DNA from 3 places in the Cellvibrio sp. ARAG 10.3 genome. Region 1 is predicted to be linked to each of the others. Evidence: predicted binding sites of a transcription regulator. Region 1 holds the regulator's gene; each other region holds the start of a gene.
What was found. Region 1 encodes LexA, which represses DNA repair genes until DNA is damaged. Its sites were predicted from a motif close to ACTGTNTNTANANACAGT; they were not measured.
Positions count from the first base shown of each region.

Region 1 (4,524 bases):
GCCAATATCATTTTATTTTTTTCGGGCGCGGCCCGAACAAGCGGGCTTATAGTGCAATAAATATCGACCAATTTGAAAGGAAGTTTTGTTAAGGAATGCTTAATCAACGCATTTGCATGCTGCTCACAAGGTTATCGCCATGAAAGGTAATAAAAGTGTTTTGATCACCGGCGCCTCTACCGGCATTGGTTACTATTGCGCAAAAGCATTGCAGGCGGATGGCTTCCAGGTGATTGCCTCCTGCCGCAAGCTCACCGATGTATCACGTCTCCAGGCTGACGGCCTGACGTGCATCCAACTGGACCTGACAGATTCCGCCAGTATTGAACGGGCGGTAAGCCAAACATTGGAACTCACAGAGGGAAAACTCTATGGATTATTCAACAACGGAGCTTATGGCCAACCCGGCGCAGTAGAAGATCTGAGCCGCGATGTATTGCGCCGCCAATTTGAAACCAATGTGTTCGGATGGCTGGAGCTCACGAATAAAATTCTGCCGCTCATGATTCAGCAGGGCCAGGGACGCATTATTCAGAATAGCTCGATCCTCGGTTTCGCGGCCATGCCGTTGCGGGGCGCATACAATGCCAGCAAGTTCGCCATTGAGGGGCTGACGGATACCTTGCGACTTGAGCTGGACGGCACCGGCGTGTATGTCAGCCTTATTGAGCCGGGCCCCATCCTCAGTGACTTTCGCAAAAATGCCCTCATCGCATTGAAAACCAATATCGATACTGACAAGAGCCGCTTTGCCGATCAATATGCATCGGCCATACAGCGACTCAGTAAGCCTGGCCCCGCCGCGCCCTTTACCCTGGGACCGGAGGCGGTTTACCGGCGCTTGAAACACGCGCTGGAAAGTGATTCACCTAAACCACGCTATTGCGTTACATTTCCGACATATTTGATGAGCATTCTGCAACGTATACTAAGTACACGGATGATGGACAGGGTCTTACGTCGTGCGGGAAGTTAAGCTTCAGTTAAGTCAGGGGCTGGCAATATCAGGCGACAGCATCACAGGAATTACTGACCCTGAGCCAGGTCAAAATGCACGAACAATCCGGCCGGAGCTTTCTACAAACGGCATATCATCCATCAACGGCACCCACTGCCACCTTGAGGTAATCACATGAAAATTTGCGCTTATCTCGCGCTCCTTCTCGGCGGATTATATTTACAACCCGCATTGGCGGATTCCATGCGTTGCAGCAACTCGCTGATCCAAACCGGGGACACCAAAGCGGATGTTATCGACCGGTGCGGGGAGCCGGTATTTACCGACAGCTACTGCGAGCCCATCACCATTGTCGGCCAAGCCAACACCACCATCATTGTCCCTTGCGAAGAAGTTGACCTGTGGACTTACCATCCTGGTGCCGGCCAGTTCATTCAACACCTCTATTTCAAACGCGGCAAACTCCAGGCGATTAAAAACGGACGACGCCTTTAAACTTCAGGCGCCCCGCCCCTTGAAAAAAGGGGGTTGCGGATGATGAAATACTGTATATAATCACAACACCTGTATAAATAAACAGATTCATCAGGAGCGCCCTATGGCCAATCTGACCTCCCGCCAGGAACAAGTCCTGCAGTTGATCAAGAGCTACACCGAAGAAACCGGTTATCCGCCAACGCGCGCAGAGATTGCTCGCATACTCGGTTATAAGTCTGCCAACGCTGCTGAGGAACATATCAAAGCCCTGGCAAAAAAAGGGGCAATCGAAATTATCCCTGGTGCATCACGCGGGATTCGTTTGCCGGAATCCCATAATGGTATTCCTGTCGTCGGTCGGGTTGCAGCCGGTAGCCCTATCCTTGCCCAGGAACATATCGAAGATTACTGCAATATTCCTTACAGCTTCTTTTCTCCCAGCGCGGATTACCTGTTACGTGTGCAAGGTATGAGTATGAAGGATGCCGGTATCCTGGATGGCGACTTACTCGCAGTGCACAGGACTGATCAGGCGCGCAATGGCCAGATTGTTGTGGCGCGAATCGGCGAGGAAGTGACCGTGAAACGTTTCAAACGCATCGGTAATCGGGCTCAAGTCGAACTCTGGCCAGAGAATCCTGACTTTAACGTGATTGAAGTAGATCTGCGGGATCAGGATTTTTGTATCGAGGGTTTAAGCGTAGGAGTAATCCGTCGTGACTAATACCGTACGTATTGATGAACAACCCGGCAGTGCACCCCGCTATAACAAGGGTGTAACTGAGTTGGTATTAACCAGTCATTCTCCGGAACAGGCGGCGCTGCTATTGCCAATGTTGGCCTATCTCAGTAAGACCTGCCACGACCGCTGGATTACCTGGGTTGCGCCCCACAACATCACACGCCAATCACTGGAAAGCTTTGGTATCGATACCCGGTTGATCCGCCTGATTCATTGCCATGAACAGCATAACACCTTGTGGATTACATGGGAAGCATTGGCGGCAGGTAACAGCCACACCGTTATCGCCAGCCCCGGCAAATTAACTGACAAGGAATTGAAACAGTTGGAAGCTGCTGCGATGCGTGGCAATTGTCAGGGGTTATTACTGCGCGTGCGGTAGGTCATTGAGAGATATCAGAAGACGCAGGGGCACGGAAAGCCCCAATAGAATCAATGCAGGATCGGCTTCTCAAATTCAGGAATACCTTCAGAAAACTCATCCAGATGCTCCTGCTCCGCCAGCTCAGTGGCGGCTTCCATCCCGGCTTCAATCATCGCTTTCGCGACCTCAAATTTTGCTTCCCCCATAAAAGCCAGGGATTCTGTTGAAAAACAAAGCCGCACCAAAGGCTCCCCACCCTCATCATCGACTTTTCTCAGCACGACATCGCCGTTAGGTAACTCGGCAATTTCATATAGCGTTGATGGCATACTAACCTCTATTGTTTTGCAGTGTTGACCTGCAAAGGAAAAAACGGCTTTATTCTAACATTAACCCGCCTTGCATCAATCATCCCGCCCCGTGTTAACCGCCGCGTTAATACCCCTATTAACCTCCGTAGTAACCCCAGTAACCAAGGTCACTTGATATCCCTGCGCTTCCAACAGCGCTACCAGCCCGTCCTCGCCCAACATATGACCAATACCCACAACGAGAAAAATTTTTTGCGCTTTTTTCATATATGTATCAATTATTTGCAGCATTTGTTTATTGCGTTCAACGAAAATAAATTGATAGAGCCTATGCCCCAATTTTCTCTGGCGAAATGAACTGAATACCAATTCATTTAATGTGGGTTCATCACCTTGATACCAGGCATCTGCCAATCTTTTCAAGCTTTCCTCTGCCTTGCCCTGCTCATTCAAGGTAACCTGCAAAAATTCAATTTGTTCTGCGTCACTTAACTGATTAAATAATTGCATTTGCTCATCAAGTGACTCCAGTTCCAGAATAATTTTTTTATCCCGTGATGCAGTCAGAAAATATTTATCCAGGCCTAACGCTTGCTGATAATCACTCCGTGCCAATTGCATGTTGGTCAACTGCATAGCTGCCAACCAAGGTTTAAATTGTTTCAACTGCTGCGCATCGCCTCCCAGATTCTCGGATACTTGCGTTAATGTTTTCCACATTTTCTCACCGAGCTGGGTTTGTAAATTTTTCTCGCTGGGGTAATAGCCATATTGCTTGAGGGCCGCGCGCACTTTTTCTCCATCCAGTGCATCGATATCCAATTCAACAGCCAATACATCTGAATCTCGATGCGCCTGAAGCACGGCATCAGGCAAAGGATAGAATGCTTCATCGCCGTAATGTAACGAGCCAAATAGATATAGGCGAACTCGGGAATCCTTATCCTGCACCTGCCACAACAGGGGCTGCGATGCAGCATGCAAAGCCGAGCTATAGAAGCAAGTAACAATAATCCATAAAAATGTTCTGCGCTTCGCAATCACCGAATGAATGCATAGTTTCATATGCATTCACCATCGCGATCAGTTTCTTTGGGCAACGCCAGCAGCACAATGGCACCTTCGTCACCGGCCTGCCACTCAGTGTGAGCGAGCGATGCAGGCAATAAGACTGCTTGCGACGCTAGATAAGTAGAGGTATCGGTATATTTTGCCTGCGTAAGCATTGAAGACTCCGTTGCATAGCACACAAGGCTGCCGGATATAACCATCAACAGGCGGTAGCTAACACAAACTGGTAATTGATGGCGCGATCCTGCGCTCAAGATTACGCGCAAGACTTCAAAATCATGAAACTCGACGACACGTTCAACTACAACCCCAGCTGTGGAATTTATCTGCTCAAGCTCGGGAGTGGCGGGTGTTTCAAGCGAGACGTTTGCAAGTGCTGCAGCTGTGTCCCAGTGTGTTTGGGTCAAAACTTTTTGCGTGAAAGACAGAATTTTTCTTTCATAGACTGGCGTCTGGAATTCAACGGTGCGCACGCCGTGTTGTAATGCATGGGGTGTAAAACATGGCACTTTGACAACATCTCCCACCCGCAAATCCTGCATAGCCGTATAGGCATACATGGCCGCACGTTTTTCATTTTCTAACGTTATCAAGGGTTGCG
Region 1 is NZ_JBPYCU010000002.1:346,674-351,197, forward strand. It holds gene ACSV5M_RS04180 (SDR family oxidoreductase) at 140-976, shown strand; gene ACSV5M_RS04185 (DUF2845 domain-containing protein) at 1,133-1,453, shown strand; gene lexA (transcriptional repressor LexA) at 1,557-2,159, shown strand; gene ACSV5M_RS04195 (cell division inhibitor SulA) at 2,152-2,559, shown strand; gene ACSV5M_RS04200 (hypothetical protein) at 2,610-2,870, opposite strand; gene ACSV5M_RS04205 (TraB/GumN family protein) at 2,946-3,917, opposite strand; gene ACSV5M_RS04210 (hypothetical protein) at 3,914-4,524, opposite strand, start outside.

Region 2 (4,524 bases), on a different contig from region 1:
TCAGGTGAAAAACCTCAGCGTCATTAACGAAGAAGTGATGAAAGGAACGATTGCAGACATCAGTATTTCCGGGGCTCGTATGGAATTATTGGAGCCGGTAGGGGAAATCGGTGACAAGATAAGGATCAGTGCCCGGGTGACCATCCTAAATATGGTTCGCGAGTTAATGGTGGATGCGATTATTCGGTCGAGGCTTGAGCGAAGTACCCAGGAAGCTGACAAAAACTTACCTGCAGTTTACGGCGTGGAGTTTACCGAGGAGGACGAAGAAAAGCGTTTGCTGTTATGCGCCTATGTATTTGGGCAAATTGTAGACGAACAGCAATTAACCCCTGCGTAAACCGGTATTGCTTCACCGGAAAAGAAAAAGGCGCTCAAATGAGCGCCTTTTTCTTTTCCAAACCCGAAGTGACTGATTAAGCGGTCACAGCAGGAGTGGCAGCCTTGGGCTTGCGGCCACGTTTTGCAGGAGTTGCGCCGGCAACAGCTGCTTTCTTCGCGGCAGGCTTTTTCTTGGCTACAGCTTTTTTCGCGGCCTTTTTAGCAGGTGCTTTTTTGGCTACTGCTTTCTTCGCGGCGGGCTTGGCAGCCGCCGGAGCAGCTTTCTTGGCTGCGCGAGGAGCTTTTTTAGCGGCGGCTTTTGAGCGTGCAGCAGCTTTTTTGGCTGCAGCTTTAGCGCGTGCAGCAGCTTTTTTCTCAGCGGCTTTCTTCTTGGTTGCAGCTTTTTTGGCAGCTACTTTGGCTTTGGCAGCGGCTTTTTTCGCGGCCAGTTTGGCTTTAGCGGCGGCTTTCTTTTCAGCTACTTTAGCTTTAGCGGCTGCTTTTTTGGCAGCCAGTTTGTTTTTCGCGGCAGCTTTTTTCGCGGCAGCTTTCAAACGCTTGGCAACCACAGCTTCAGCTTTGGCAACAGCCTTGTCATGGGCTGCGGCCATTTTGTTAGCAGATTTAATGGTGGCAGCTTCTTTTTTCGCATTGGCAACCGCTTGTTTGGCAGCAGCAGCAGCTTTTTTGGCGCTTGCAAGTTCTGCTTTAGCGGCAGTGACTTGTTTTGCAGCAGCCGGAGTCTTCTTCTTGGAAGCAGCAGCCAGTTTGCTTTGAGCAGATTTTACCTGGGCAGATGCTTTGGCAGCGTCTTTAGACAGTGCCGAAACTTGTTTTTGGAGATCAGCAGCTTGAGCGACACGCGCTTTTGCCAACTGGGCTTTCAATTGAGCTAATTGCTGTTCTAAATTTGCAACAGCATCAACCGCTTTGGATTTACGTGCAGCCATGGTGTGTTTCCTTTATTGTTTTCGGAAAGAGTTTATAAAACGGATTAAAACTTCCAACACGCATAAGTTAAAACTTTATGGAAAAAATTCAAGTTTTTTGAAGAGTTTTGACGGAAAAAATGCGTTTTTTTTCTATTTTTTATCAAAAATGACCTGCCGCAACCTTCGAACGGAACATTTTTTTGTATTTTTTCAAAAAGCGTAACTCTGCCGGGGTTTTATCTTCGGTTAAAAATTTACGGAGCTGCCGGTCAAAACTTCCCCTTTTTTGGAATTGCTGCGAGCTGAATTTTTTACACAAAGACACTTTGCCTGGTGTGAATGATGAACAGGTCTTTAATTTTAATGAGCAAGCGAGTGAGGTATTTCTGATGGGATAAAGTGAAAGCATTCACGCTTGAGCGGTAAAAAAAGTGTTCTTTTTCTCCCTGATCCAAATCGCATGCACTTGTGCTGTTAGCGGCAACCAGGTTCTGTGAAGACTTTTCAGGCATGTGCGCCCGAATCTGATATCCAGAAAAACGCATTTTGTTCTGCATCCTTGGTGTACTTCTCTTCAGAAAAGTTTCACCGCTGGCCTGTGCGGCAGTATATCTCTCCCAATGATGCAACGTTCCCAATAGGCGCAACTCTCCATTAGCTGTAGATATCCATCGCTCCTGAGCTTTCGGTACTGCTGATAAGTTTGCTGGGCGCCGCTAAAAAGACATGGTGTGGCGTCGTGGGCTTTTAATATACTGTTTGTATAAACAGTGTTTTATTGGATAATGGTGTTTTTCACCGGTTAATAGCTTGTTGAGGCCTTCGTTGCGAAAAATTATCCACTGCGATGCAGATTGCTTTTTTGCTGCGATAGAAATGCGTGATGATCCTTCGTTACGCAATTTGCCTATTGCTGTAGGTGGTGGGGCGGATAAGCGCGGAGTAATTTCCACCTGTAACTACGAAGCGCGCCGGTATGGAGTGCATTCGGCAATGCCATCCGCAACCGCTCGCCGGTTGTGTCCGGATTTGATAATTCTGCCGCACCGAATGGATGTGTATCGCGAGGTATCCCTACGTATGCGCCATATTTTTTATGAGTACACAGACCTGGTCGAACCATTGTCGTTGGATGAGGCATTTCTTGATGTCACAGATTCGCCCTACTGCGATGGCAGTGCAACGAGAATTGCACAGCTCATCCGTAGACGAATCGAACAAGAATTGGGGATTACCGTTTCCGCCGGAGTCGCGCCGAATAAATTCCTGGCTAAAGTGGCCAGCGATTGGAAAAAGCCGAACGGCTTGTTTGTTATCACGCCGGCGCAAATAGATCACTTTGTGCAACAACTGCCGGTGCGTAAGATCCACGGGGTCGGCAAGGCTACTGCAGCACGGCTGGCACAAATGAATGTGAAAACCTGCGGTGACCTGCAACGTTTTTCGGTGTTTGAGTTATCTCAGCGGTATGGTCAGTTTGGCCAACGGCTTTATGATCTCAGTCGAGGGCGGGATGACCGCCAGGTCGTCCCCAGCCGAAGGCGCAAGTCACTCAGTGTTGAGCACACCTATCCTCAGGATTTGCCCGATTTGTCTTGCTGTCTGCATCAATTTCCTGAACTGCTGCAAACTTTGGCAAGCCGGTTGCGGCGTCTGGACGACGACTACCAGGTAGTGAAAATATTTGTAAAGCTTAAGTTTACGGATTTCACCAGTACGACCATTGAGCGCACAGGGCAATCGTTAAGCATGGCTGATTATCAGACTTTATGCTCCCAGGCCTTTGAGCGCGGTAACCACCGCCCTGTCAGGCTGCTGGGGGTGGGGGTGAGGTTCATTGACTTGCGGGAGGACCAGGCATACTACCAACTGGATTTATTTGACTAGACGGGAACTTGGGGAGAAACAAAGGCTCTATGGCCGGATCTGCCGGTGGTATGTCGTGGGCTGTCGGCCCGGTTGATGCTGGCCCTTTTGCCGGGTTTCATGCCAATAAAGCATTAGTCATTCGCCCTGGAAAACTGATAAGATTGTCGCCTTGCTGTGCCTGCGCGGCATCTATATAACACTAGCAATACATAACACTAGAGGAGTAATCGCGGTGAGCCGAAGAAAAAAAGGCCGTAGTGCTGACGAGTCTAACGATATCGATCTGACCCCTATGTTGGACGTGGTCTTTATCATGTTGATCTTCTTTATCGTAACCGCTTCGTTTGTTAAAGAAATCGGTATCGATGTTAATATCCCGGAAGATAACAACAATCCACCACCACCAGATGCCCCTCAGAATATTCTCGTGCGCATCACCGCTGACAACCAGATTTGGATGGAAGATCGCCGCGTAGATGAGCGCGCTGTGCGTTCAAACATTGAGCGTATGCGTGCTGAATTACCCAAGGCAACCGTGATTATTTCTGCCGACCCTAAAGCACACGCAGGCACTTATGTCCTGGTTGCCGATGCGGCGCGCGAAGCGAAGGCCCCAAATGTAGTACTGGCCCCGATAAAACAGTGATGGATGCTGGTTAAAATAAGCCCCGGTGTTACGAAACATCGGGGCTTTTTTTTAGCGGGTATATTTACATTCCACCAATGCGCAAGTCCTCCAACGTAAGCGAAACCTTGGCGCGTTTGCTTTTTCCCCCCTTTTTCAGGCGGACTCTTTCCGTGCTGAAGTGATCGTGTAACTTATCTTGCATCAGCGTGGAGAATTGGCTTTGCTCCAGGCAAATCAAATGTCGATGATCTCCCGCTTCAATAAACACCATCGGTGCCTGCATTAACTCATCATCCCAGATTACATCCAAGCCATAGGCTTCACCCAATGCCGGTACCGCCCCGGCGGCGCAGTCGCGAAAGATTTCGTGCAATTCGTCTTCGTCAACCAGCTCCATGTGGCGATCAAAAATTTGATTAAGCGTGTGGCGTAGTATCTTGTTGCGTGACGGCAGCACGCACAGGGTGTAGTGGAAATCTTCATCGCGTACCAGCACAGCCTTAGCCAGGCTGGTTTCATCAATATGCGCAATGCGCGCAGTATTAAAAGATCCTTCGCTGTATTCGTGTTCCAGAAGTGTGAAATTTACGCCTTTGGTTTTCAGGTACGTCTCAACGCTAGCAGCAACACCCATAAGACAATCTCCAGAGTGGAACGAGATACGAGTGGGTGAGGGATATTTGCTCACCATCAACCGAAGTATATGTGTCGTTTCAGGGATGCGATGGAAACTTTTTAAAGGTAAATGGAGTTCTTTATACGATTTGGATCTTT
Region 2 is NZ_JBPYCU010000021.1:11,915-16,438, forward strand. It holds gene ACSV5M_RS19100 (flagellar brake protein) at 1-340, shown strand, start outside; gene ACSV5M_RS19105 (hypothetical protein) at 417-1,271, opposite strand; gene ACSV5M_RS19110 (hypothetical protein) at 1,565-1,798, opposite strand; gene dinB (DNA polymerase IV) at 2,079-3,140, shown strand; gene ACSV5M_RS19120 (ExbD/TolR family protein) at 3,355-3,768, shown strand; gene ACSV5M_RS19125 (aminoacyl-tRNA deacylase) at 3,833-4,384, opposite strand.
Region 2: the regulator LexA is predicted to act here: its motif matches at 2,008-2,025, upstream of dinB (DNA polymerase IV).

Region 3 (4,524 bases), on a different contig from region 1:
GCGGCTGACACCGGCGGCAAACAATGCCTGGATTTTTTCCCGCAGACGCATCAGCCGTGCTGGCGCTTTATCGCCAGAAAAAAATTCGTGGGGCTGGGGCTCAAATATGATCACCACCGAGGGCAACTGATGCGCTTCGGCAGCCTGCGCCAACTGGAGCAAAATCGCCTGATGACCGAGGTGGACGCCGTCGAAAGAGCCGATTGTGGCGACGCAGCCCCGATGCCAGGGGCGCAGGTTATGCAGGCCACGAATAAATACAGGGGGCGCCGGAGTCACAGACTGCTACATTGCCTCGATTGGGTATTAAAACGAACGCGGGAGTATACAGGAGCAGGCAATGCCAGCCTACCCCGCCCCCATTGGGCATCTCGCCCCGCCTTACAGGTTGCGGAAGTCTTTTAGGCGTACACCAACCACTGCCAGCGTAATCACGTAGACCATGAACCCGGCTCCACATAGCGCCCCCAGCCGCATGGCACGCTGGAGCCAATCCCAGGTTGCCCAGTCGCTCCAGACCTGCAACAAACCGAGCAGTGCCAACACCATCATCAGATTGGCTGTGCCATAACGCATCATCAACCTTCCCCAGCCCCGCTCCGGCTGATAAACGCCGCTGCGACGCAAGCCGCGATACAACAAACCAGCGTTGACATAAGCCGCCAGGGCGGTCGCCAAAGCCAGTCCGACGTGCCCCAGATTGAAAAGGAAGTAAAGGGGGGCGACAAACAGGGCTTTCATGCCGATGTTGGCAAAGACGGCAATGATGCCAATCCGCACCGGCGTTTTCATATCCTGACGCGCAAAATAGCCCGGAGCCAGCACCTTGATGAGCATAAAGCCGAGCAATCCCAGGGCGTAGGCTTGCAGACTATAGGAAGACATCAGGATATCGCGCACCGTCATCTGGCCGTGGTGAAACAGGGTAAACAGAATCGGCTGCGCCAGGATCACCAGGGCGAGCAAGGAGGGCAATGCAATCAGCACGATCATCCGGATCGCCCAGTCCAGGGTGCGATTGAAATGCTCACCCGATTGCGCGGCATGCTGGCGCGATAGATTGGGCATGATCACCGTCGCCACCGCGATGGCGAATACCCCCAAAGGCAATTCCACCAGACGATCTGAATAGAACAGCCAGCCCACGCTACCGTCGGGCAAAAACGATGCAAGGATGGAGTCGAGCATCAGATTAATCTGGCTGACCGAGACACCAAAAAGCGCTGGTACCATCAACGTCAGGATGCGCTTGACGCCCGGATCCTGCCAATCCAGCCTGGGCACTGGTAGCAAATGAATGCGGCGCAGGAAAGGTAGTTGGAACAGCAACGACAAAATTCCCGCCACCAATACCCCCCAAGCCAAGGCGAACACCGGCTGGGAAAACCAGGGCGCGGCAAACCACGCTGCACCGATCATGCAAATATTCAGGAGCACCGGGGTAAAGGCAGGCACCGCAAAGCGGTCGTAGCTGTTAAGCACCGCGCCCGCAAAACCCGTCAGGGAAATCAATAGCAAATAAGGAAACGTAATGCGGATCAGGTCGCTCAGTAAGGTAAATTTAAGCGGATCGTTTAAATAACCTGACGCAAAGATGGCAGCCACAACGGGCGAGCCGATCACCGCCAATACCGTCACCAACAACAATACCGACCCGAGGCAACCGGCAACCCGGTCCACCAAGGCCTGCACCGCTGCATGGGGCCCGTTTTGGCGATACTCCGACAGGACCGGGACAAAGGCTTGGGAAAAAGCGCCTTCGGAAAATAACCGCCGGAAGAAATTCGGAATCTTGAACGCCAGAAAAAATGCGTCCGCCGCGCCCCCTGCACCGAGCACATGAGCCAACACCTGATCGCGCACCAGCCCCAGCACCCGCGACATCATCGTCATAGACCCGGTGACCACACTGGAACGCAGCATACCGGTGCGGGGCTTGATGGGAGTTGACGCTTGATCGGACAAGATGAATTTCCTTGAGGACTCAGATTAAGGGGCGCCATTATCCATGCTTCTATCAGGGAGATACAGCCTGACATTCAGGCCGCACTATGCCTCATTTAATCGTTGACATTCTTTCGGCGCACGAATACTGTATATAAAAACAGTATCGAGATGCGCTGTTTACTATTGTTGAAATACAGGTAAAAACACGAGGGTAAGATCATGGCAGTTATCGCCGTTTGGCAATGCGATCGGGACGGAAGTATGTTTGAAGATAAGAAACAAGCCGAAGAACACGACAAGTATCTGGAACTGGCCGCCAATATTACCAGTTTGATTGAGCGCGAAATTCCCGGTATCAGCGATCAGCACAGCGAAGCTATCGGGCTGTTGCTCGCCCAGCGCCGCGAACAGCTAGCCAAAGCCTGCAAGGGTAAACCGGAAGAGTTGCTCGAACCCTTCGAAGCAGATACTCAACCCAAGGGCATGATCAACGCCGGCTTGAAATCTGCGGGAGCTACAGGAAACAAGGAAACGGATAACGTGACGCCATTGGCAGCCAATCAATAGAACACCTATTGCCATTGCGAGGCAAGCGGCAACGCAAGGCCTCAATCATCGTCGCCTATATTGATCATCGGTTTATGGACTCATCAGCAAGGACGCTGTTTTTAAATTGCATTAGTTAATCGAGCTTTTTAACTATCGGGTAAAACAGGCAAAAAAGACTCTCCGCCTCGACTCTATCAACCGCGCGGATCACCCCAACCACTTTTATCATCCCCGAATTCCAATCAAGTTACCCATGTCAGCCATGGTAACTTTCTTGCCACTGCACCTGCCTCAACGGGTGCGGTGGTTTTTTTTCTGCAATTCCTATAGCCAAAATTTATGGCTTTTCGATTGTCATCGTTTTATGCGCCGGGTAGAACACGCTCTGTAGCACGATAACAATGATTATCTACAGGTTCAGGCAGCATGAATTCCCAAGGTATCTCCTTCCATCATCCGTTCGCGTTCTGGTTTGGTTGCATCTTTATTACCGCTGGCGTACTCGCTCATATCCCCATGTTCATGCACGCTTCCCACATGGGTTATCGCATGGCGGGTATGCCAATGGACGCCACCATGCTGACGGGTATGGGGTTGATTCCGCTGGGCGTACTGCTGGCCTGGTACGGTTTGATGCCGCGCCTGGCCCAGTTGCGCCACGATGATCAGAGCACTATTCATTTCCATGTGGCAGATAACATGCCGCTCAATCGGGAGCATTGGAAGCTGGTGATTGCACTGGTGGTCGCCGTCGCGGTCGATGTGATGAAGCCAGCCACCCTTGGGTTTGTTATGCCGGGCATGACGCTGGAGTATGAGATCAGCAAACAGTCCGCCGGCACACTGGCGCTGGTGGCACTCACCGGCACAACGGTTGGCTCGATCATCTGGGGACGATTGGCCGATACCATGGGACGCCGCGCGGCCATCCTGTTATCAGCGCTTATGTTTATCGGCACCGCTATTTGTGGCGCGATGCCGACCTTTGAGTGGAACCTGATTATGTGTTTTCTGATGGGCGCTTCCGCCGGTGGTTTGCTGCCCATCACCTTTACCCTGATGGCCGAGATGATTCCGGCGGCTCACCGCGGCTGGTTACTGGTGGCGCTCGGCGGCGTGGGAACTTCTGCGGGCTATCTCCTGGCGTCCGGCTCTGCGGCAGTGCTTGAACCCTTGTTCAGTTGGCGCGTGCTGTGGATGCTGGGATTGCCGACGGGCCTGTTGGTGATATTCCTTAATCGCTATATTCCCGAATCACCCCGTTTTCTGGCCAGCGCCGGCCTGAAACGGCAAGCTCGGACTATTCTGGCAAAGTTCAATGCCCATATTGACCAAGAGTCCGGTGACCAAGCGACAGCCGCTGAAGTCCAGCATGCCGGCAGTTTTCGCGACATGATTCGCGGCCCCTATGCGCGCATTACACTGGGACTTGTCGGTGCCGGGGTTGCCTGGGGTCTGGTGAATTTCGGATTTTTACTGTGGTTGCCGACCAATTTGCGCGACATGGGCATGAGCGCTGAAGCCGCCAATGGCCTTCTCGCGCAATCTGGCCTGCTGGCATTGCCCGGTATTCTGATGGTGATCTGGCTTTATCATCACTGGAGTAGCATCAAGACCCTGGTGCTGTTTATCGGAATGACGGCAGCCAGCTTGCTGTTATTTTTGGTACTGGGGCTGCTAAAGGTCAATGCCCACACTGCCATCATCGTGGCGACCGCACTACTACTCATCAGCGCCAGCGGAGTGATTGCCATGCTCATTCCCTATGCTGCCGAGATTTATCCTGTCCATTTGCGAGGCACCGGCGCAGGACTGGTCGCCGCCAGTTCCAAATTTGGCGGCATCCTCGGTGCCGCATGCGGTGTCCTGGGGCTATTCAATGACCTGGCGATCTCCGCGTTACTCATCGCCCTTCCACTCATTCTTTTTGGTGGCTTGTTACTGCAAAACGGTATCGATACCCGCGGACGCAGGCTGGAAGAAATACACGCAGCCGTCATGCACAAATCCGGTGTTGAACCGACACTG
Region 3 is NZ_JBPYCU010000015.1:31,035-35,558, forward strand. It holds gene ribF (bifunctional riboflavin kinase/FAD synthetase) at 1-279, opposite strand, end outside; gene murJ (murein biosynthesis integral membrane protein MurJ) at 382-1,923, opposite strand; gene ACSV5M_RS16685 (YebG family protein) at 2,209-2,514, shown strand; gene ACSV5M_RS16690 (MFS transporter) at 2,923-4,524, shown strand, end outside.
Region 3: the regulator LexA is predicted to act here: its motif matches at 2,092-2,109, upstream of ACSV5M_RS16685 (YebG family protein).